DNA from 3 places in the Desulfosporosinus sp. SYSU MS00001 genome. Region 1 is predicted to be linked to each of the others. Evidence: riboswitches for the same ligand, from Rfam matches in the RefSeq annotation. Region 1 holds a riboswitch; each other region holds the start of a gene.
The links. Region 1 has a riboswitch for cobalamin ahead of cbiE (precorrin-6y C5,15-methyltransferase (decarboxylating) subunit CbiE). Riboswitches for the same ligand answer to the same signal wherever they lie in the genome.
Positions count from the first base shown of each region.

Region 2: it holds a riboswitch for cobalamin, as region 1 does, so the genes downstream of both, ACPUYX_RS14885 (HoxN/HupN/NixA family nickel/cobalt transporter) here and cbiE (precorrin-6y C5,15-methyltransferase (decarboxylating) subunit CbiE) in region 1, are expected to answer to the same signal.
Region 3: it holds a riboswitch for cobalamin, as region 1 does, so the genes downstream of both, ACPUYX_RS17250 (ABC transporter ATP-binding protein) here and cbiE (precorrin-6y C5,15-methyltransferase (decarboxylating) subunit CbiE) in region 1, are expected to answer to the same signal.

Region 1 is NZ_JBNFTW010000007.1:86,647-94,639, forward strand. It holds gene ACPUYX_RS13690 (ABC transporter ATP-binding protein) at 1-1,007, shown strand, start outside; gene ACPUYX_RS13695 (energy-coupling factor transporter transmembrane component T family protein) at 1,001-1,813, shown strand; gene cbiD (cobalt-precorrin-5B (C(1))-methyltransferase CbiD) at 2,131-3,261, shown strand; gene ACPUYX_RS13705 (YtxH domain-containing protein) at 3,548-3,970, opposite strand; cobalamin riboswitch at 4,293-4,472, shown strand; gene cbiE (precorrin-6y C5,15-methyltransferase (decarboxylating) subunit CbiE) at 4,607-5,860, shown strand; gene cobI (precorrin-2 C(20)-methyltransferase) at 5,857-6,588, shown strand; gene cobM (precorrin-4 C(11)-methyltransferase) at 6,575-7,363, shown strand; gene ACPUYX_RS13725 (cobalt-precorrin 5A hydrolase) at 7,360-7,993, shown strand, end outside.
Region 2 is NZ_JBNFTW010000008.1:78,631-86,623, reverse strand. It holds gene ACPUYX_RS14905 (gamma-glutamyl-gamma-aminobutyrate hydrolase family protein) at 1-194, shown strand, start outside; gene ACPUYX_RS14900 (SHOCT domain-containing protein) at 670-897, shown strand; gene ACPUYX_RS14895 (SHOCT domain-containing protein) at 959-1,258, shown strand; gene ACPUYX_RS14890 (precorrin-6A/cobalt-precorrin-6A reductase) at 1,455-2,183, opposite strand; gene ACPUYX_RS14885 (HoxN/HupN/NixA family nickel/cobalt transporter) at 2,226-3,248, opposite strand; cobalamin riboswitch at 3,366-3,556, opposite strand; gene ACPUYX_RS14880 (metallophosphoesterase) at 3,656-4,807, shown strand; gene ACPUYX_RS14875 (YkgJ family cysteine cluster protein) at 4,855-5,214, shown strand; gene ACPUYX_RS14870 (FadR/GntR family transcriptional regulator) at 5,282-5,968, shown strand; gene ilvD (dihydroxy-acid dehydratase) at 6,277-7,938, shown strand.
Region 3 is NZ_JBNFTW010000011.1:42,496-50,488, reverse strand. It holds gene ACPUYX_RS17290 (ATP-binding protein) at 1-236, shown strand, start outside; gene ACPUYX_RS17285 (YcxB family protein) at 472-996, shown strand; gene ACPUYX_RS17280 (PhzF family phenazine biosynthesis protein) at 1,038-1,841, shown strand; gene ACPUYX_RS17275 (amidohydrolase family protein) at 1,867-2,820, opposite strand; gene ACPUYX_RS17270 (MerR family transcriptional regulator) at 3,026-3,403, shown strand; gene ACPUYX_RS17265 (YdeI/OmpD-associated family protein) at 3,432-4,028, opposite strand; gene ACPUYX_RS17260 (DUF523 domain-containing protein) at 4,368-4,811, shown strand; gene ACPUYX_RS17255 (peptide deformylase) at 4,924-5,418, shown strand; cobalamin riboswitch at 5,502-5,677, shown strand; gene ACPUYX_RS17250 (ABC transporter ATP-binding protein) at 5,753-7,297, shown strand; gene ACPUYX_RS17245 (energy-coupling factor transporter transmembrane component T family protein) at 7,272-7,993, shown strand, end outside.

The DNA.
Region 1 (7,993 bases):
TAGGGTGGAACTTTTATGAAAGGGGATGGATAACCTTTGACGAAATCCCCTTGGATCTGCCATCAGCAGCACGCCTTTTGAAAAAACTGTTATCCAGCCCTACACAGTTTGCTAACGGTGTAAAGCATTTTCCTCTTCTGCCGAAAAAGCACGATCGGAAAGACCATCAGTTTTCTAGGGAAAAAGCCATCGAAATCAAGGACTTGTTTTATCAATATCAACCGGGAAACTCTATTCTCCAAGGAATCAATCTAACAATAGACAGCGGTGATTTTGTCGCCCTGATTGGCCAAAACGGGGCCGGTAAAACGACCTTAGCAAAACATTTAAATGGTTTGTTAAAACCGACAAGCGGAGAAGTCCATGTCCACGGAATGAGTACTCAAAAGTATGATACTGCTCATTTGGCAAGAACCATCGGTTATGTTTTCCAAAATCCGGACCATCAAATTTTTTCCACCACCGTTGAGAAAGAATTAGAATACGGTTTAAAAAATACCGGTTTAACGACGGCGGAAATCAAAGAACAGATTAATCAGGTCCTCAAGGAAACCGGCTTAGAGGGTTATCGTCATGTTCATCCCTTTACTTTGGGAAAAGGGGAAAGGCAGATGATTGCCGTAGCCTCAATCTTAGTACTGAAACCTCGAATCCTAATTGTTGACGAACCGACAACCGGTGCAGATTATTCTGGTGTCCAGGTCATGATGAGGTTGATAAACCAACTTCATCATGGGGGTACGACGATAATTATGGTAAGTCATGATATGGATCTTGTAGCTCAGTATGCTCAACGAGTTATCGTCCTGAAAGAAGGCAGTGTTCTCCTTGATGGACATCCCCGCGCAGTCTTTGCTCAAGAAAACTTATTAGCAGATGCCTCCATTATTCCTCCGCAGCTCTGCCGCCTTTCTGCCTGCTTGAGTGACGTCGGCTTCCCAGAGAACTTACTCCATCCGGAAGAATTTACGGCACTGTTCGAGAGAGGGGAAAAGACAAAATGTTAGTTGCCTCTTCATCGGAAGATACCTTAATTCATCGTTTAGATGTACGAAGCAAGATGCTGGGTTTTTTAGTGATTATCATATTGTCTTTCCCGTTCCAAAATCCAATTTATCAGCTGGCAATCATCTCAGTTACAGCCTTTTTAGCCTTGGCGATAAATATCCCGCTGCGAAAGATTACGGGCCTTATCATCCCTCTGCTGCCCATTGTTATTTCCATCATCCTGATCACAGGCTTTTCTTATTCACCTCAGCACTTTGACCATCTTTCCAACCGAAAAATTCTCTTTTATCTTTTTCCGGGGAAACACTTAGGGGCTACTGTCGGAGGACTTTTAATGGGGACGACCTTTCTGCTTCGAATATGGAGTCTATTGATTGCTTCTTCAATCTTAACCTTCACAACATCCCTTGAGGATTTTACTCAATTTTTTCAGTGGTTAAAGGTTCCTGCTGAAGTATCTATGATATTGACGACAGCTCTGCGTTTTATTCCAACCTTAGATAAAAAAAGAACCCTTATTCTAGAGGCTCAAATGGCACGAGGAATGAATCTGCACGGAAAAGGAATTGTAGGTTCAATTCGTTCCTATGTCCCCATTATGATCCCCTTGTTTATCAACTCAATAATAATGGCTAATTCCCTATCTATGGCTATGCTGAACAGAGGGTACGGTCTATCTCGGACTTGGACGGTTAAGCTTGACAAAGCCATTGCGGCTAGAGATTTTTGGGCAGTCACGGTTATTATTTTCTTATCTTTTTTATGTTTATTTTTGCGTTTCAAATGGCGTCTTGGACTCTTATAAGAATCTAATGGTTTGATAGGCTATGGGCAAATTGGATTGCTTACAGAAAATTTAGCTTTATCCAAATGCTTAATATGGGAAATACTTGTCCGCTGAGGTAGTAGTGTTGAACTGACAAATATTATCATTTATACTTTAGATAAATATCTGGCAAATTTTAATAAAGGATTAGGATTATTAGAATACTTCTCTGACATCGAACTTTATAATTATTTTTTCTGACTAGAACAATAACTTCTCATAACGTAACGTAAAAAGTGCAGAGAGATGAAAATTCTCTGAATGAGATTCTAATAAATTGCTAATAGGAGATAGCTATGGCGCGAAACAAAGATCGACATACCTGGCGCGAGGGATATACAACAGGCAGCTGTGCTGCAGGTGCTGCCAAAGCAGCTTGCCTTCTCCTGGGTGGAGATTGTTTGCCGGAACGAATCGAAATACCTTTGCCCAATCAAGCTCGTTTAGGGATGCCGATCCATTCCGGAAACCTTGAAAATTCAAGGGCAACTGCAAGTATTATCAAGGATGGCGGAGATGATGCCGATATTACTGACGGCTTAGAGATTCGTGTCCTCGTGCGCGAGCTTTCGGCTCAAGGAGAGATTCGTATTCGTGGTGGACAAGGCGTGGGCACAGTCACTAAAAAAGGCTTGGATCAGCCTGTAGGTGAAAAGGCTATTAACTCGGTCCCCAGACGAATGATACGCGAAGCAGTTCGAGAAGTCTTTCCCCAGGAAGAACTTGAAATTACCATTGAAGTTCCGGGAGGCGAAGAGACTGCAAAACGCACCCTAAACCCCCGTCTGGGTATCGTAGGCGGGATTTCAATTCTGGGAACTAGTGGGATTGTTCGTCCCATGTCCGAAGAAGCCTTCAAAACCTCGATTTTACCGGAATTAGACCAGGCAGTGGCCTACGGACATAAAGCAATAGTTTTAACTCCAGGACATTATGGATTTCGTGTGGCGACAGAAGGTTTTGATGTTCCCACCGAAGCTGTTATTCAAATGAGCAATTTTGTCGGTTACCTTTTGGAAGAAGCTGTTTACCGAGGTATTGAAGACGTCGTTTTATTAGGACATATCGGCAAATTGATTAAAGTTTCGGGAGGTATCTTCCACACACATAATCGCGTGGCTGATGCACGGTCGGAAATTTTACTGGCTCATGCTGCACTCTTCGGAATTAAAGCCGAAACCTTAAGAACACTAGCAGAGTTCCCTACAACGGAGGGAGCTGCTCTAGAACTTTTAAACCTTGGTCACCAAGAATTGCTGCATCATTTAGCTCATTTAGCCGGCGAACGGGCACAAGCTTTTACGTTTGGCCGTCTTCGAGTGGGATCCATCATGACCTTATTGAATGGTCAGCCTGTAGGCTGGGATATGAATGCTCAAGAGATCGTTGCAAAACAACAGTGGAAATGGAACGTCGGTAAGGCTTAATGGTCTGGGAGTAATACGTTTTTTATCCCCAGCTAAGACCCCCACCTCATAAGTGGGGGCTATACTATTCCTTCGATTTCTTCGGTGGGGGTAGAGTCCATCCTTCGCGATAGAATTTGTTATGAGCTAGGCGCTTTTGGGGAAAGTGTCCACAGGACACTTTCGTCACCGAAGCCCCGATGTTCAGCTTTAGCTGAACGAGTTCACTAAGAGAAGCCCTAAAGTCGAGTGCTCGATTTTAGGGCTTCTTGATTATTATGGAATCTAGGTAAAGGATTCGTGTAGTTTAGGGCAGTGTTTCAATATCATCTTCAATTGGGGTTTCAACAGTTGGAGATTCAGAAGAGTACGTAACAACTTCAGGCTCGGATTCTGAGTCCGCCTGGATATCAACCGCAGACGAGCTGGCGATGTCAATGGAATTTAATTTTTTGGGTTTTAAATCCTGCCAGAGGACTTGAAGATCTTCTTTAATTTTCTTTCCCTTGTCGAGCAGGTTTGAGCCCGTTTCTTTTAAAGCCTCTGCTTGGTGAACTGTGCAGTCTTGAACTTGCTCGGCAAGATTTTCTGCTTTTGTTTGAATATCTTTACGTAATGCTTCCCCGCTCTTAGGTGAGACCATTAAACCAACAACGGCGCCGGCCACTCCGCCAACTAGCGCTGCAATGGCGACGGAGGCGATACTCGCAGTTTTTTTACCTTCGGGCATCTTATCAAAAACTCCTTTCTTTGCACTCTATGCAAAATATCTTATTCTTTAATAGACGGTGAAGTGTCAAATGCTTTATGGTATAATATAACATAAATGGTTAAAATAATTATATAATCTTTGTAGGATATTACCAAATACCATTTGAATTGCTTAAAACAAATTGCTTAACATTGCCTAATTAAGAAATAAGCTATAAAATAGTATTAATCAATGATAGTAAAGCTTTATTTTAAATTTTTTTGAAAAGAGGAATTTTGTTAATACTTATAGAATACTCAGATATTCGGATAATCTAATGAAATCTCATTTAGGTTTTACAATTTTATAAAATACTTAAGGTTCCTCAGGCAACGAGGATCTAAGAGGGGAAGCCGGTGACAATCCGGCGCGGTCCCGCCACTGTGAACAAGGAGTTCTCTTCCATTGCTTTATCTGTTGTAAACATAGGAAGAGAATGATGATTTGAAGCCAGAAAACCTTCCTTAAGTAATTCACAGACCTACGAGCGATAGGAGATGTGTGTGTTTATTAAAGGATAAACCATACGAGCCGCTCAGGCTCTTTTTTAATTGTCCCAAAGTTCCAAGTAAGGTTTTGGCAAAACGTTAGTCAACCACGGAAGAAGGGAAATCAATGTTGAAGGTAATCGGAATCGGTCCCGGAAGAACAGAATGGCTGCCGCCGGCCGTTATAGATCTGGCTATGAACTGTGAGGTTTTAATTGGAGGATCTAGAGCTCTCAAGCTTTTTCCTGATTTCTTGGGTGGTCAACACTGTTTAACGGGAGACCTTAAGGCCAGCCTTGAGGTCATTAGAACGGCCTTATTGGCTGAGAAAGAGATAGGAGTTCTTGTCTCGGGTGATCCAGGCTTTTTCAGCCTTTTGCCCAGACTAAAAAAGGAATTTCCGGGAGAGCAAATAGAAGTCTACCCCGGAATCAGTTCTCTTCAATTTGCCTTTGCCCGAGCAGGACTCCCTTGGCAAGAGGCTGATTTTGTAAGTGTCCACGGACGGGATTTATCAGTACTTCCTACCCAAATAAGACGTCTGACGGGAGTATTAACCGGAGGGACGAACACTCCGCAAAGAGTCGCCCAATTTTATATTGATCTTGGACAAAATCCGAATATTTCAATGGGGAATGCGTTAGCTTACCCTGAAGAGCTATGGCAAACTATGGACGCCAGGCATCTAGCTCAAGAAGGTGCCTCCTTGAAGAATGCAATTCTTATTTTGCATCCGGAGCTAGATCCGGTAATAGATGATCAGGCAAAGAATTCAGCACATAATTCGGCGAATAACGTACTCCGAGGACGAATAGGGATACCGGATCAGGAATTTTTGCGGGGAAATGTTCCAATGACTAAGTCGGAGATCCGAGTTCAAGTTCTCGCTAAAGCCCAAATCTCCAGATCTGACAGTATTGTTGACATTGGCGCAGGCACTGGGAGTATTAGTATTGAAGCTGCCGGTTTAGTCCCGGAGGGAGTTGTCTATGCCATTGAGCATAATCCTGAAGCCCAAGCCTTGATTCTTGCTAATCAGCAGAAGTTTGGCGTTTCAAATCTTCATTTAATTCCCGGAAGCGCCCCCGATGTTTTTCCGGAACTTCCACCAGTTAATGTCTGTATCATTGGGGGAAGTAAAGGGCGGCTGGAGGATATTTTATTAAATGTGCCGCTTCTTGAAGGTGGCAGGATCGTCATTACAGCCGTCACCCTTGAAACTATGTCTCAGGGAGTAAAATTACTTTCAGAACTGGACTATCAGGATATTGATATTGTTTCTCTTCAAGCTGTCCGCTGGCAGCCCGTTCACAATCTGCATATGGCCCAAGCCTTAAATCCCATCTTTATACTATCTGCACGAAAAGGGGTAAGATTATGACAACAACATGGGGTAAATTTTATGGAGTCGGAGTTGGCCCGGGAGATCCTCGCCTTCTAACTCTGCAAGCCGTCGATGTCCTGCAAACGGTAGATTTGGTGGCTATTCCAAAATCAAAAATGGAAAGAGAAAGTGTTGCTTGGGACATTGCCAAAGTCCACTGCCCGGCTAATGTGCGTTTGCTGGAACTGGAAATGCCCATGACGTCCGATCAACAGGTTTTAGCCAAGGCCTGGCGAGACGGAGCAGAAATGCTCTTACATGAGCTGAAGATAGGTAAATCTATTGCCTTTATTACGTTAGGTGATTCTTCCTTATATAGTACTTACAGTTACCTGCTGAACCTTCTTCAAGAGCAATTACCTTCCGAATTAATTACTACTGTTCCTGGTATTACAGCTATGGCAGCCGCGGCCGCGAAAATTAATTTGCCGCTTGCCACGGGAGATGAGCCCTTAGTGGTCCTGCCGAGTACGGAAGACGTTGACCAATATCTTGATTTTCCTAATTTAGTTTTGATGAAAGTTTCGCGCAGGCTTCCGGAAATTCTCAACCTTCTCCAAGAGCGAGACAGAAAAGCCGTTTTGCTTACACGTTTAGGTCAGCACGGAGAGCAAATTTGTTGGGAACCAAAGCCGGAAGATTTCCAAACCAATAAGATCGATTACCTTAGCCTGCTCTTGGTCAAAAAGGATTTATTAGGGAGGGAAAACGGTGAGGGAAAATAAACCTAAGGGAGAAGTTATCTTTGTAGGTGCAGGCCCGGGAGATCCTGAACTGATCACCATCAAAGGATCCCGAGCCCTGGAGAGAGCAGATCGGGTCATTTACGCCGGATCTTTAGTCAACCCGGATTTGCTTAAGCTCTGCAGGCCGGGAACGCCTTGTCACGACAGTGCCTCTTTGACTCTGGAAGAGGTGGCCGCTTTAATGATCGAAGGAACAAAAAGAGGGGAAACTATTGTCCGTCTCCATACGGGAGACCCTAGCATGTACGGCGCAATCAAAGAACAATTTGATCGCTTAGACCAAGAAGAAATTTCTTATACTGTGGTTCCGGGAGTCAGCTCAGTTTTTGCCGCTGCGGCGGCAGTCAAACGGGAGTTCACCTTGCCGGATATCAGTCAAACCTTGATTCTTACCCGTTTGGCTGGACGGACACCCGTACCGGACCGTGAAGCTTTAACCCATTTAGCGCAGCATCAATCCAGCATGGCGATTTTTCTAAGCGTACAAGATATGGGGGCTGTTGTTGAAGCCTTGCTTGAAGGAGGTTACCCTGTCTCAACTCCTATTGCAGTAGTTTCTAAAGCCAGCTGGCCGGATGAAGAAATTGTCGTTGGAACTTTGGAAACCATTGCAGATAAAGTGAATACTGCCGGAATCCGCAAACAGGCTCAAATCCTTGTGGGAGATTTCCTGGATCCGGCAGGAGGATATGCCCGTTCTAAGCTTTATGACCCGACATTTACTCATGAATTCAGACAGGGAAAAGAGACGTGAAGATAGCGTTACTGGCTTTAACAGATCGAGGTTTGGCAACAGCCTTGCGCATTGGGGAAAATCTTCCCCCCGGTTCGGCCCAACCGACCTTCTGTCTTCATGCAAAAGCACTTTCAGCAAGCTCAGGAAAAATCCCCAAGACTATCCCTTTACAACCCTTTCAGCATTTAGGTGATCTCGTCCCAACCTTATGGCAGGATTGTTCAGTACTTATCTTCATCATGGCCTCAGGTATTGTGGTCCGGCAGATTGCCCCACTCATCGATCGGAAGGACCGGGACCCCGCCGTACTGGTTTTAGACGAGGCAGGAAATTTCGTAATTCCTTTGCTTTCCGGTCATTTAGGGGGAGCGAACGCCTGGGCGAGAGAAATCGCCAAGCATCTCCAAGCCCAAGCGGTTATCACTACAGCCACAGACGGCCGGGGAATTACGGCACCTGATGAATATGCCCGAAGGTTTGGGTGGAAGGTTGAACCTGTTGACCATTTGCCCGCTGTTAACCGGTTGCTTTTGGAACAAGGGTATCTTAATGTACTTAAACCAGTTGATTTTTCGATTGATCAACGTTGGTTGGAGGATCCTCACTATCGTTTTAGGGATTGTATAAGAAGATTCGCTAAACCTATGA
Region 2 (7,993 bases), on a different contig from region 1:
ACCAAGCCGTCTGTGAAATTCCTCCAGGCTTTCAGGTTAATGCCCAGGCGGTAGATGGTATCATCGAGGGAATTGAAAAGACAGCCGCCAAATTTTGCTTGGGAGTTCAATGGCATCCAGAAAGTATGCCTGAAACTGAGAAACATAGTCGTGCTCTATTTCGCGGATTTATTGAAGCATGTATTGCCAAATAGGGATTTGTTAAAAAGAGATAAGGTAATGAGATATTTTTCGAAAATGAGAGAGGGAAGCATTGCTTCCCTCTCTCATTTTCGAAAAATACCTGGCAAACAAGCTATTAGCTTGCCGTCCATAGCAGGCACTTTTCCCATTTTCGGATGCGTTTTACAACGCAAACTCAATGTCAGCTCTTGCATAGTTTAAAGCAGATTAGTTACATTGTCAAACGAATTTTTATTCATAAGAAATTCACAAGTTTTTCACGAGAATATCGTATTAAACGTTTAAACTTAAGTCATAGAAACCGCTAAATATTCCTAAGTCTTAAAAGGAAAAAGGCTACAAATTTGAGGAGGGCTGAAAACAAGTAAAACAAATTAAAGGCTTAGTTGTTAAAGAAGGGAAATTGGGCAAGATAAAATCGAGACTAAAATGCATAGGATTCAGTTTAAGTATAGCTTAGGCCTAAATTATAAAGGGGGATTAACGATGTTTGGCTTAATAATTTTGTTGATTATTGCTTATTTTATCTATAAAGAATCATATTCCGGAGGGCTGTTTGGGGGGCATCATACCGCCCATACCCGTAATCCTCTGGATATCTTGGATGAACGCTACGCACGCGGTGAGATTAATCGAGAGGAGTATTTTGAACGTAAAGCGGGGCTAAGCGGGCGCAAACAAACAGTTTCTCTTGAAAAAGCCAATCAGGAATAAGATTTTGAGTTCATATTGGAAATAATTATTTTAATGTATTGAATTTGAAGGGGGAATTTACATGATGAGTGGTTGGGGACGCATGATGGGCGGTTGGGGTAATGGTGGTTATGGTTACGGAGGCTATGGTGGTTATGGCGGCTATGGGATGGGAATGATGGGCTTTTTCATGCCCTTGATATTTGGAGTCGTTATTATTTTGCTGGCTGTCTATCTCTTCCGCCGCAGTAGGTCAAGAGTTCAGTCACAAGGATTTAGCACCCATAATAGCGCTCTGGATATACTGCGTGAACGTTATGCACGAGGAGAGATTGATTCCACTGAATTCCAAAGCAGAAAACAAGATCTGGAAAGCCGTTAGTAGCGGGTTAGTATTACCATTATCATGGCACTAAACAAGAAACCGTTTAACAAAAAGAAGACTCATATAACAAATCGGCCTGCTGATGGACAATCATTGGCAGACCGATTTGTTATTCTGTCAGAAATGATAACTTTTGAGAAACAGAGCTTTCTTTACAGATTCAAAAGTTGTGATTAATATGTTTGCTGAGCTCTTAGCTGGGAAGTTTTTGATCCAGCCAATTAAGAAGCTCTTGAGGGCTGTTTACGGTTAAACCATTATTGGTTTTGGCTTTTCTGACCAGAACAATATCTAAACCAAGCTCTAAAGCTGCTGAGATCTTTGTGTCTGTTCCTCCGGCAAGACCGCTGTCTCGTGTAAGAACAATATCCGCGCCGTAAAACTTAAAAAGGGCTTTATTAATTTCTTTGGAAAATGGACCTTGCATAGCTACAATATCCCGGGGATGCAAACCAGCTTCCCGACATTTTTGCACTAAATGTCCTTCGGGTAAAATTCTCGCCACGAGACGCACTGATTGGGCAAAAGAACTAGTGGTAATTGTTTGAAGCTGGTGGCTGCCTGTCGTAATAAAGACGGTAATTGTATGGCCTTTTTGCTTGCGCAAGGTATTAATACGTTGTTCAAGCAGGGCCAGTGCTTCTTCCCAATCATAGACAGGAAAAATTAAGGGGCTGGAGGGAACTTTAGTTTCTGGTCGCTCTAAGCGGATAAAAGGAATGTTCAGTTCCTCGCACCAGCGTCGCAAAGAACTGAATTTAGTACTCATAGAAGGGTGACTGGCATCAACAACTAATGCAGGATGAGACGGTAAGGGAGTTTCTTCAGACCAGTATTGTCTCTGAATAACATCAATGTTTCTAGCCGTTAACTGCGTATTCAATTCACGTGCTGCTGGAGATTCCCCCAAAAGAACAATCATGTTTGTTAACCTCCGTTAGTGAGCAATAGCTTGAAGGGGCAATTAGTTCAGGCAATTTTCCAAATCCATGACCTTCCATACGATATAAGAAACTGCCCAAGTAATAACGAAAAGGCTGACAAGTATGTAGCCGATAGAACCAAAGTTGAGACTTTGGACCCAGACCCAAAAATTGCTATGGTAACCCAGCTTGGTTGACAGTATTTGCGCGAGTTCAATAATCCCAATAACTAGGGCGGCAATAACCGATAAACCTGTAACCGAAAGATTATAATAAATTTTACGCAGAGGGGTAGAAAATGCCCAATGATATGCTGTCGTCATAAAAACCCCGTCTGCTGTATCCATCAAACTCATGCCTGCTGCAAATATAACAGGCAAAGAAAGAATTGCTGTCATGGGCATGCCTTTAGTACCGAGTGTAGCAGAAATGGCGAGTAATGCAACTTCCGAAGCTGTATCAAAACTAAGCCCGAAGAGAAAGCCTAAAGGATAAACATGCCAACTTTTATTTATAAATCGATAGAGAGGTTTAAAAAAACGGGTTACGAATCCTCGATTCAATAAGAGTTCATCAAGGTTTTCTTCATCAAATTCGCCTTGACGCATTTTCTTAAAAAAGCCAAAGATATCAAACCAAATGTAAAGGTTAAACAACCCTATAAGCAAAAGAAATCCTCCGGCAACTGCGGTCCCTATTATGCTGGCGAAATTTTGTATTTGAGGGATGTTTTGTTGTGCCCAATGCATAGAAACAGCAGTAATAATGGACATGATACAGACAACGGTTGAATGACCAATCGAGAAGAAAAAACCGACTCCCATAGGGTCTTTTTCTTGTTGGATCATTTTGCGCACTGTATTGTCAATAGCTGCAATATGATCCGCATCAAAGGCATGACGCAGGCCTAAGGTATAAGCGAGAAAAGCAAATCCCAGTAACTGAGGAAATTGTTTTAAATTTAACAACAGCATGATTATGCCCAGAAAATGTATACCGGTGACAGAAACACCATAAGGAAGCCAGCGATGACGATTCCAAATACCTTTGGCGGAGTTATTCATAGGCCCTCTCTCCTAACCCGTGAAGTAATTATGATCTCAGACAAAACCAAAAGCCCTTCTGCTAAGAGAAGGGCTTAAAGATAATACAAATATATACCCCCTAACATTCCCGTAGGCAGTTTGGCTTAAGAATAAGCAGGTCTCCTGGCTCAAGATCATTATCAACTCACGTCTTCCCAGGTTTGTCCCAGTGACATTGTGTGAATTGATTCCCTTTTACAGTGGCGGGCACCGCGTCAGCTTTTAACTGACTTTCCTTTTCAATCCTTTTCCCTCAGGAAGGGATCACTTGTTCTTAACTATTTAGTTTATTCTAATAATAACATGAATGAAGTGATTTTGTACAGTAAGTTCATTAAATGTAAACCATGTGTTATAGTTATAAAATCGGGGGTGGAAGTGTTCAAATGTTTAATCCATTTTTCATCTTAATAGGAATTGTTTTTTTTCTTGTCTATGGAGGGATTAATTATTATATCGGCCTGCGTGGCTGGCAGGCTTTATTTAGTTATATTCCCTTTATTCCTTTTAAAGCCTATTGGTTTGTCTTTGCGCTGATTTCATTGTCCTATTTAATTGCCCGCTTTCTGCAAAAATTTCTGCCTCAGGGGCTTTACGAAGGCTTAAATCTAATTGGGGCCTATTGGATGGCCTTTATGTTTTACTTTTTATTAATCATTGCTGCCATAGATCTCTTGCGTTTAGTAAACCATATTTTTCATCTTATTCCTCTGAAGGAAAGCCTAAATCCTGCTTTTGGATTGGCAATCTTCGTTCTTGTGCTGGGAATTGTAGGCTTCGGAGCCTGGAATGCGCGAAACCCGCGGATAAATCATTATGATATTACAATAGCCAAACAGGCGGGATCTCTAAAACAATTGCATGTTGTGATGGTATCGGACATTCATCTCGGAACGATTATCCATAATAGTTATCTGACCAAGATGGTTGGAATGATCAATCAATTGCATCCTGACCTGGTATTGTTTGCTGGAGACGTATTTGACGAGAATGTTGAAGCGGTTAATAAGCAGGAAATGACGGAGGCCTTCGAAAAACTAAAAGCCCAGTACGGGGCCTTTGCGGTGTTGGGCAATCATGAGTATATTGGAGGAAATGCTGAAGAAGCTGCCAAATATTTGGATGCAGCCGGTGTAAGAGTATTGAAGGACAGCAGTCAGGAAATTGATGGAAGTTTCTATTTAGTTGGAAGGGATGATCGATCCGGATCTCGCTATAATGGGGTTCAGAGAAAATCTCTGCAAACCTTGCTCCAGGGAGTTAATCATTCTCTGCCTATTATTGTTATGGATCATCAACCATTACAATTGGAGGAACCAGTTCAGCAAGGGGTTGATCTACAGCTGTCAGGTCATACTCATGCAGGACAGTTGTTTCCGATTCGCTTAATTACCCGTCGAATTTTTGAAGACGATTGGGGCTACCTTAAAAAAGGAAACTTTCAACTCATCGTTTCCTCAGGATATGGAACCTGGGGTCCGCCGATTAGGTTGGGAAATACACCCGAAATTGTAGATATCACGATTAAGTTTAAGTAGTCCGGTCGTTAAAAATAATAGCGCATATAGTTAGGTGGTGTTGCTATATGGAAAGTTTGCCCTGTAAAGAGTGTAGGGGATTATGCTGTGGTCCTGTTCCCATCACAATACAAGATCTTAGGTCCATAAAAACAGCTCTTAAGTTAATGCCTGAGGTAAGACGATCTGAGCTAAAAAAGCAAAAGCGTTATTTTGGAACTTGCATTTTCTATGATCTGGATAAGGATATTTGCGGTATTCATAAAGCGAGGCCTTCCATATGCCGTGCCTTTGGACATTATAAGAATTTAATTTGTTTTAGAAAGCCGGAAGCTTCTAAAGATTTAAACTGGGTTGTTACTGAAGATCCTATCGGTATTTTGTCGGTGGATTTTACCTGGAAGGACTTTGATTTACTGCTGAATTAGGCAGCGGCTATCTTTTGAACGAAGTTTCTCGGCAAGATGACCGATTTCTCTGAAAAGGAGGCAGACGATGGCTAGGGATGGCAGAAGCTTAGCGGAGGATGTCGCGGAAGACATTCTGGCAATGATTACTATCGACAAAAAATTTTCAATAGGGGATAAGCTTCCCAATGAGAATGAGCTTGCGGGTAAATTACAAGTGAGTCGTACGACACTGCGAGAAGCTATTCGCATCTTAATCGCTCATAATGTCTTGGAAATCCAGCGTGGTAAGGGAACTTATGTCAAAGATAACCTGGATTTAAATAAGGCTTATGGATTAAAGGAGCTTTCCGCATTTAAACCAGATATCCAAGATCTCTACGAAATGCGGCTTATTTTTGAACCGCAATCGGCTTATTATGCTGCAAAACGTGCGACTGATAAAGAACTTGAGCGAATTTTGTATTATGGCAAGTTAGAAGAAGAACTGATCATAAAAAAAGAAGATCGAACTGAAGTTGAACAGGCCTTTCATCAGGCCATTGCTAAAGCGACCCATAATGAGTTTATGAATCAACTGATGCCGGTTCTTTACCAAGCTATCAACAAAGGGGTCCCTTTGTCGGATACCAATGAAGAAATGGTTCGCAATACGCTAAATGATCATCGCATGATTATGGAATTTTTAGCAGCTCGTGATGCTGAGGGAGCCAAAACTGCTATGAAGCTGCATATTATTCATGCCATGAGAGGTTTTGGATTTGTTGAAGATTAAACTTATTTTCGAATTTGTACTTTGAGATTTATCCAATCGTAAGACTCCCACTTCAAGTGGGAGTTGTTCTCATACCTTGCTTTGTTGGGGGTAGAGACCATTCTTCAGCGCGATAGCATTAGGCGATTTCAGAGTAAGTGTCCACAAGAAACTTTCGTCACCGCAACTCTGATGTTTAACTCTAGTTGAACGAGTTTACTTAAGGTTAGACAAAAAGAATTTTTGAGTAGTATTATTTCATCAATAGACATTAGACATCACGCAAGATATAATGATGTTAAACAACCTAAAAGAGAGAGGTGTTCAAAATGAATAGTGATGCAGTAACAACGACTGTGCCTCATCGGGCCTTGTTTCATGCCCTAGGTTTGACTAATGAGGAAATGGAAAGGCCGCTAATTGGTATTGTCAGTTCGAAGAATGATATCGTTCCGGGGCATATGAATCTGGACAAGATTGTAGATGCTGTAAAGCTGGGTGTCGCTATGGCCGGAGGTACTCCTCTGGTTTTCCCGGCAATTGCTGTCTGCGATGGGCTTGCCATGGGACACCAAGGAATGAAGTACTCCCTTGTCACTCGAGAATTAATCGCTGATTCTACTGAAGCGATGACCCTGGCTCATGCCTTTGATGCTTTGGTTATGGTTCCAAACTGTGATAAGAACGTTCCCGGGTTATTAATGGCTGCAGCTCGGTTGAATATACCGACTATCTTTGTCAGCGGCGGGCCAATGTTGGCAGGAATTGTTGATGGGCAGAAAACAAGTTTTTCAAGCGTTTCGGAAGCCGTTAGTGAATTTCAAGCAGGGAAAATTTCCAAGGAAAAATTACTGGAATATGAAAATAAAGCTTGCCCGACTTGTGGCTCTTGTTCCGGAATGTATACCGCTAACAGCATGAACTGTTTAACAGAAGTATTGGGGATGGGACTTCGTGGCAATGGGACGATCCCGGCGGTTTATTCTGAGAGGATTCAGCTTGCAAAATATGCCGGGATGCAGATTATGGAGCTCCTAAAAAGGAATATTCGGCCGAGAGACATTATGACCGAAGATGCTTTTAGAAATGCCCTGACCCTCGATATGGCTCTGGGCTGCAGTACGAATAGTATGCTGCATCTTCCGGCCATTGCCCATGAATGCGGCATTAAATTAAACGTAGATATCGCTAATGAAATTAGTGACCGAACTCCGAATCTCTGCCATCTTGCACCTGCCGGGCATACCTACATTGAAGAACTTCATGAGGCGGGCGGCATTTATGCGGTAATGAATGAAGTTAACAAACTCGGCTTGCTCAAAACGGATTTGATCACCTGTACAGGTAAGACTGTTGGCGAGAATATTGATGGCTGCATAAACAAGAATACAGAGGTCATCAGGCCCGCTGAAAATCCCTATAGCAAGACAGGAGGGATTGCTGTCTTAAAAGGTAACCTGGCTCCGGATTCTTGTGTTGTCAAACGTTCCGCAGTGGCTCCTGATATGTTGAAACATGAAGGGCCGGCTAAAGTGTTTGATTGCGAAGAGGACGCAATGCTCGCCATTACAACGGGTAAGATTGTTGCCGGCGATGTGGTTGTCATTCGTTACGAGGGACCGAAGGGTGGCCCGGGAATGCGGGAAATGTTAAATCCCACCTCTGCTATTATGGGAAGTGGACTTGGCGAAAGTGTTGCTTTGATTACGGATGGACGTTTCAGTGGTGCAACGCGAGGGGCAGCTATCGGTCACGTATCTCCTGAAGCGGCAGTTGGAGGGAATATCGCTTTAATCGAGGACGGAGACATTATCCAAATTGACATTATGGCCAATAAAATTAACGTCAACCTGAGTGAGGATGAACTGGCAAAGCGCAGAGCGAAATGGGTGCCGAGACAACCCAAAATCACGACCGGATTCCTGGCTCGTTATGCCGGAATGGTTACTTCCGGCAACAGAGGCGCGGTTTTAGAACTTCCTAAGCAATAAGCACAAATAAAGGCAAAGCAACCAGCAGATCGCCTTAAGCGACTTGTTGGTTGCT
Region 3 (7,993 bases), on a different contig from region 1:
TGGGCTGCGGTACCTGCACCAGCCGCTGTCCTATTGAAGCTATTACCATGCAGGATGACGGAAATGGAACGGAAATTCCAGTTGTAAATAAAGAGATTTGTATAGGATGCGGCGTATGTGCCTCCGGCTGCCCAACAGGCGCATTAACCATGAGCCGACGACCGGTTTTGCATGTTCCCCCTCGGAACACACGGGAAAAATTCATAAGAATGGCCAGGGAGAAAGGAAGGGTTTAGGAGGCTCTGTCACAACAGCTGATTAATAATTTAATGCAGCCCTTTTGTGTTTTGTGGACTATATATGCAATTCTGGAAGGAATTTACGAAAATGTGTGGAAATTAACTAGAATATACTTGACTGATAATTAAAGGCGTAAGAGTTTTTTAAGAGCAATTTTACCTTGAATACGACTACACGTTAGTATTTAAAGATAAAAAATGCGCTATATAAATCATTTGAATAGGAGACGGGATGAAATCATTCGATTTTGAATTAAATAGTAAGGATTATATCGATTTTAACTTATATAATCTTAATAATTCAACTACCATCAAAAAATCCTTAATAGCAGTCAGAGTACTACTTTCGGTCATTATTCTAATCATGACACTAGCATTAGTTAAGCAAGGTAATGTTATCGGATATATTTACTTTGCTGTCATCTGGTCATTAATAATGTTCTTTTTTCCGAAAGGATTTAGATCACGAATGAAGAGAAGGATCGGAAAAATACTGAATGAAGGGAAAAATGCATATTTTCTCGGGCCTTGGAGCATCAAACTGTTAGAAGATGGGATTGTAACGACCAATTCATATAGTGAATCTAAGACTAGATGGGATGGAATTGAAAAAATCATAGAAGGTGAAGAACATATATTTATATATGTTGGAGTAGCTTCCGCATTCATAATTCCTAAAAGAGCATTCCCCGATAATAATGGTATAGAAGAGTTTCTAACTACGTTGCGAAGTATGATGTCAAGAGGAAACTCATAGCCTCACCAATATTTCGATTTCGTTAATAATGGAGGTTAATTATGGTTGATATTTACCAAGTAGACTCTTTTACTACTGAACGATTCAAGGGCAATCCAGCAGGTGTTTGCGTTTTAGATAAATTTCCTGATGCTAAAAGTATGGTTAATATGGCTAGGGAGATGAACTTATCTGAGACTGCTTTTGTGGTAAGAGATAACTCTGAGTTTAAACTTAGGTGGTTCACTCCTTCATTTGAGATAGATCTATGCGGACATGCTACTTTAGCAACAGCCCATATCTTATGGACAGAAGGATTTTGGGAAAAAGAGAGACCTATTATATTCAATACTCAAAGTGGAAAGCTTACTGTTAATCTTATAAATGACGATTTAATCGAAATGGATTTTCCTCGTCTAGAGTATTCAGAGGTGAATGAAGTTCCGAGTTTACTAATAGACGGTTTAGGAGGAATAATACCGACGTTCAAAGGTAAATCGAGAGAAAACTATTTAATTGAAGTTGCAACCGAAGAAGAAGTTAGAGGTATCCGAATTGACCTTTCCAAACTGTTAGAATGTGAGATGCACGGAGTCATTGTAACAGCTAAAAGTTCAGGTAAGTATGATTTTGTATCGAGATTTTTTGCGCCCGAAGTTGGAGTTCCTGAAGATCCAGTAACTGGCTCGGCACATTGTGTTCTGGCCCCATTTTGGAGTGACAAATTAGGTATAGCCAAATTCAAAGCGTACCAGTGTTCTGAACGTGGCGGAGAAATAAATATAGAAGTGTTAGAAGATCGGGTATTATTAAGAGGGAATGCTGTCACAATTTTCAAAGGTATGTTATTGGCAAAACTCTGCTAGATGGTGATAAAACGCCGGTTCCGATTTACAAACGTAGGAGTAGTTCGGCATTGCCGTGAGCGATCTTTTCCCTGTCAGAATTGCTGACCGGCAACTGAGAAAGGAAAGCTTGCCCCTTTTCCATTGAGCCGTAAGGATAGTCTACTGAGAACATAATGCGGTCGCTGCCGACTTCCAACAACAGATCAAGGAAAGCAGCGGTAAAATTAAAGCCACTGAACGTGTAATGGATATTCTCTCTGAGGTAGGATGCCATCGGGCGCTGCAATTTGGTTAGATTCGGCTGCAGAACTTGATTGATCCTTGGCAACATGAAAGGCAAAGCTTCGCCTAAGTGGCCAATAATGATCTGCAGTTTGGGATAACGGTCGAATACTCCGCTGAGAATAAGACGCAGGATATGGACAGCAGTTTCGATGTGCCATCCCCACCCTGCCGTCGAAAGTATACTGGTCACCTCCGATGAGAAGTTGCCGGTGTAGTAGGCGTCGATTACCGACTGCGGCGGTGGCGCTGGATGCAGGTGGATCGGCACTTGAAGCGCTTCTGCCCGTTCCATGATGGGCCAAAAGAATCTGTCGTCAAGGTAGCGGCCCTGAATGTGACCATTGATCACCGCACCCTTGAAACCATGTTGGCAAACCATGCGTTCCAGTTCAGTAGCGGCTAGGTCGGGAGCAGCTGTCGGAAGGGCAGCAAAGCCCGCGAAGCGACTGGGATGACGTTCTATCGCCGATGCCAGGATTTCATTGGCGTTGATGGCCATTTTCACGGCTTCCTCACCAGTTAACGACTCCGTACCGGGAGATGTCAGTGAGAGCACCTGCATGTCAATACCGGCGGCGTCCATTTCGGTGATCCGACGTTCGTTGAGGTCGCACAGCTCTTCACCTTTGTTATGAAAGGATTGTTGGCCAATTCTGTCCATAAATCCCGGAAAGGCAAAATGTTCTTCGAGAGTAATGATACGCATTGTCATTGATTTCCTCCTCTTATTAGTTCCCATTATTGTGGGAACAGTCTCTGACTTTTGAAAGTTTCCCTCCACCAAATGAATAAGGTAGAAGTACTCAAATATTCGAGGGTCGTTGGGTACTTTACTTCGTCTCCCTTTCTTGATATGGTTACTATAGTGCCTTCGAGTAACACGAAGTCAAGGCTTTTTTCATAGAGGAGGCAGAGCAATGTACACAGTCAAAGAAATTGCTCAGAAAACAAATCTAACAGAGCATACCATCAGATATTATACTGACAAGGGTTTGGTACCGAACATACAACGCGATAAATATAACAATCGCCTTTTTGACGAAGAATCACTTAATTGGCTAATAAGGGTTAAGTATCTTAAGGATTGTGGTATGTCGATAAAGGACATCAAACACTTTGTTGATCTGTACCTAGAAGGAGATTCTTCAATTCCTCTCCGTTATGAAATTATCTTAAAATACAAGGAGATTGCACGGGAGCAATTGGAGGAGGCAATAAGAAGAGTTGAATTTATGGAAGAAAAGGCGAAACGCTATCATAAAATCATAAATCAAGTCATTTCGGATAATAACTGAGCAAATTAGTTCATTACTTTTCAAAGTACTAATCATTTAATCCCTTTCCTTCGAGAATTTGGGGGATATATTTTTCAACTCTTGACTCCCGAGTTTTAGATTGTTTAGGCTGAGCAAAGTAAAAAATGTATGCCCTTTGCCGTCCGGGGGTCAATGTTTCAAAAGCAGTTTTTAAGGCGGGATTTTCATCTAATTTTTTTTGGAATTCTTCAGGAATAGTGAAATCTGAAGTCTCTTTTTTAATCACCTTCAAACCGGCCTTTTCCACCTCAATAGCTTCATAAATATAGGCTTTCAAGATGGCTTCCAAGGCGACTATTTCCTGAACATTGTTGAAGCGAATCTGGCGCCCCTGCTGAACATTTTCCGTTTGTTGGATTAGGATCCCATTTGGATCTTTTAACAAGGCACCTTTGGTAAACAGAAGAGCACAGTATTCTTTAAATCCATGGATTAAAACTATGTTCTTTCCCTCAAATGTGTAACAAGGATGCATCCACTTAAATTCTTCGGTCAACCCACAGCTAAGAACGATATTTCTCAACTTCCCATATTCATCTTGCCACTTTTGGGCTTTACTCAAAAATTCCTCAACCTTAGGATTAATTTTGCTATTTGTCGTCATGGAGCCCCCCTTGAAAATTTAATGTGCAGTTGCTTGTCTGACTAGATTACGAATTATCTTTAGGATTAGCAAAAAACATAAGCTTAATTAGTAGTTAAATTTTCCATACTTTCTTCAATTATCACTCACCCCATGCTATATCAGCGCACCGTTAACTTTAAGACGAAGTAACCGTCTCGATAAAGGTTAGCTGATGCTCCAGTGAGGAGTATTGTGTAGGGTCAGGGGCATCGGAGGCGGTTTTCAAGTTGGGGGGCGTTTGATGAGGGCTTTTGCGTCTCGGGACTCGGGCAATCGTCTTAGGCTTTAGAAAATATTATCAAAAATGGGGGGTAAAGTTTGCTTTTAGTTAGTGCCTGCCTTGCGGGAATTAATTGTAGATATGATGGCAAAAACACGAAAATTGAAGAGATAGTAAAACTCGTTAAAGATGGCAAAGCGATCCCAATATGTCCGGAAGTAATTGCAGGTCTATGTATTCCAAGAGATAGTTGTGAAATTTTAGTTACTGATGATGGTGAGAAAAAGGTTATCAGTAGAAGCAATGAAGATTTTACTGAAGTTTATAAACGTGGTGCACAGCAAACATTAACTATTGCCAAAACCATCGGAATAAATACCGCCATCTTAAAAGCAAGGAGTCCCTCATGTGGATCTGGTCTGATTTATGATGGGACGTTTAGCGGAACTCTGTTAAATGGCTATGGATTCACTGCTGAATTATTATTGGAAAACGGTATTAGGGTTTATACAGAAGAAGACTTTATATTCAAGAAAGAATGACCGCTGGGATAAAGTCTTGGTGGTAGTTTAGTTTCGAAGTGGGAAATTCGTACCTGGATTGCGTTGCAAAGATTAAATGTTGGCAGACTGAAAGAAAGGTGAAAATTTAGGGATGGCAATCAGAGAGATTCTACTACTCGGTAATCCCAAGTTATATAAAGTTAGTGAAACAGTACAAGAAAGCGAACTCGAAGAGTTAGCGCCGATTGTTAATGATTTGCATGATACACTGATCGATTTTAGAAATAAATATGGCGCAGGTAGAGCTATTGCGTCTCCTCAGATAGGCATATTTAAACGACTTTTATATATGTATATTGATGAACCTGTCATTTTCATCAATCCAACGTTAGAGTTTATCGATGCTGAAATGATGGAGATTATTGACGATTGTATGAGCTTTCCGCAACTCCTGGTTAGGGTAAAGAGGTATAGAAGATGTACGATCAACTATTTAGACCTGCAATGGAAACCTCAAAAAATGATGTTGGAAGGAGATTTGTCGGAACTGTTACAACATGAGTATGACCACCTCGACGGGATCTTGGCTACGATGAGAGCGATTGATAATAAATCATTCTTTTTGCGAAGTGAATTGTCTAATTGAGGCATCTGGAAGTCAGGCGTATGATGTAGAAATTTATTTGACAAACTAAACAAACTATTCTATTATTTTAGTAGTTAACAAATTAAATACAATTTTTTATAGGTGCCCCTAATTGGGGATAATAGGGAACCAGGTAAAAATCCTGGACGGACCCACCACTGTAGTTAGACGTTGAAAATGTACATATGCCACTGGGTAACTGGGAAGGCGTTCATTGGAGTCTATAAGTCAGGAGACCTGCCTATAAAATAATGCAAAGAGGACAAAGGTAAAGTTCTAGCTTTTTTTAAGCTAGAACTTTTTTGTTCTTAGTCAACATTACAGGGAGATTGCCATGAATGTAATTGCCAAAATTAGAATTGAAAAACTCAAGTTCCCGAATAATGAGAAGACGGTACTTAAAAACATCAATTTAGAAATTAATCAAGGAGATTTCATCGTCATTACCGGGGGGGTGGCCTCGGGAAAATCAGCATTATTACATGTCCTAACAGGTGCGATTCCTCATTACCATAACGCAGAATTAACAGGAACAGTAACAATTATGGGACAAGACATTAAAGAAATACCTCTCAATAGAATGTTGGATTATATGGGATACATGATGCAGGAACCCGATAATCAAATCATTAGTTTAAATGTCTATGAGAACGTTGCCTTCGGACTCGAAAATCAAGAGCTTCCTTATGAACAAATTGATCAGGTTGTTAAAAATACGCTGGAGTTTGTGGGTTTGCGTGGTTACGAAAAGAGACAAACTTCGTCTCTTTCAGGTGGGCAGGCCCAGCGCGTTGTTTTAGCAGGAGTATTAGCCCTCAAAGTTCCGATTCTAATTCTTGATCAACCCACTGCCGAACTGGACCCACAAGGCCGCCAGGAGATCTATAAGCGGCTTGGGGAGTTAAATCAAACTCAGAATCTCACGATAGTTTTGGTTATGGACCGAATTGAAGAAGTGCTTAACTACGCTAACAGAGTTTTGATTCTTGAAGACGGTGAACTTAAAAAGGAATACTCACCCAGGGAATATTACTGGTACCAAATCAAGTACCGGAAAGAAATGCTCAGAAATGGCAGGCATTTTTATGTTGACAGTAATAAACCCAGGGAGAGCATAGCTAAAATCAGTGATGTTTCCTATCAATATAATAATCAATTACCGGGTTGTGAAAATATTAATTTAGAAGTATTTAAAGGTGATTTTTTGTCAGTTGTCGGTTTGAATGGTTCAGGAAAATCAACCTTGGCGAAATTACTTATTGGTTTACTCAAGCCTGCCAAGGGTGAAATTCGCTTGTTTGATCAGATCATTAAAAAAGGAAACCTGAGAACGATATTGGCTCGTGTCGGATTTTTATTTCAAAACCCAGACCATCAGATTTTTGCTAGCACTTTGGAGGAAGAGGTGGGTTTTTCCTTAAAGCTAAGGGGTGAACGAAATGATTTTCTAAATCAGAAAGTTGATGAATGTTTGCAATTCGTAGGACTGGCGGATTACAAGGAAATGCATCCCCAGCGTCTAAGCCGTGGTCAGCGTCAACTTCTGGCATTAGCATCGATACTTGCCGGTGATCCGGAGTTCATTATTGCTGATGAGCCCACCTCTGGCCTGGATGAGAACCAAGGCTATATGATTATGGAGAAACTCTATGACTTATCGAACAACGGCAAAACCATTCTGTTGATTACCCATGATCTGGCCATGGCAAAAGACTATTCAAACCGCTTAGTTGCCCTATATAAGCATCGCATCAGGCTGGATATTGAGACAAAAGACATAGAGCGGCATCGTGAGGAACTGAAGGCGATTGGTCTGGATTTCCCAAACACTGATACTTTCAAGGAGGGTTATGATGACACTGGCACTTCCGAAATTTGATCCCCGCACTAAGCTTGTCTGGTATATTTTGATGATTTACTTTGCACTGCTCAGTCAAACTGCTGCTCAATTAGGAATTACGTTACTGGTGTGTATTACGTCCTCGTTAATTCTAAGTGGTTCATTTAAACACTCTAAGGCTATGGTAATCATTCTTTTGCTTTTGGGGCTTCAGATCTTGATTATTCAGTTACTGTTTTGCCGGGAGGGTACTTTGATTTATCAATGGGGCATCATTAAAATCTACAGCGACGCTCTGCCGCTGGCGATTACCGGCATACTGAAAGCGACACTTATTTTCTATGCCAGTCTACAGTTCTTTACCTCCGCCTCAGCTCAAGACTTTACCCTGATGCTTGTAAAATTTAAAATTCCCTATCGTTTTGCCATGCTGGTGGGTCTAGGCGTACGTTTTTTACCCCTTATGAAAGAAGAATATCAGTCGATCATCGACAGCCAGCGAACCAGGGGCCTCAAAATGGATAGCGTTTGGGATGATCTGAAAGCAATTATTCCAACCTTCCTGCCTTTTTTATATCGTGCAGTTCGTCGCTCAACGGAAATAGCCTTAGCTATGGAGTTAAGAGGTTACGGGCGGAGTAAAAATCGAACGTTTTCATCGGATATAGCCCTGAAGTCTTATGATGTTGTAATAATTGCCTCGATGTTCTTGGTAATAAGCCTCAGCATAACAAC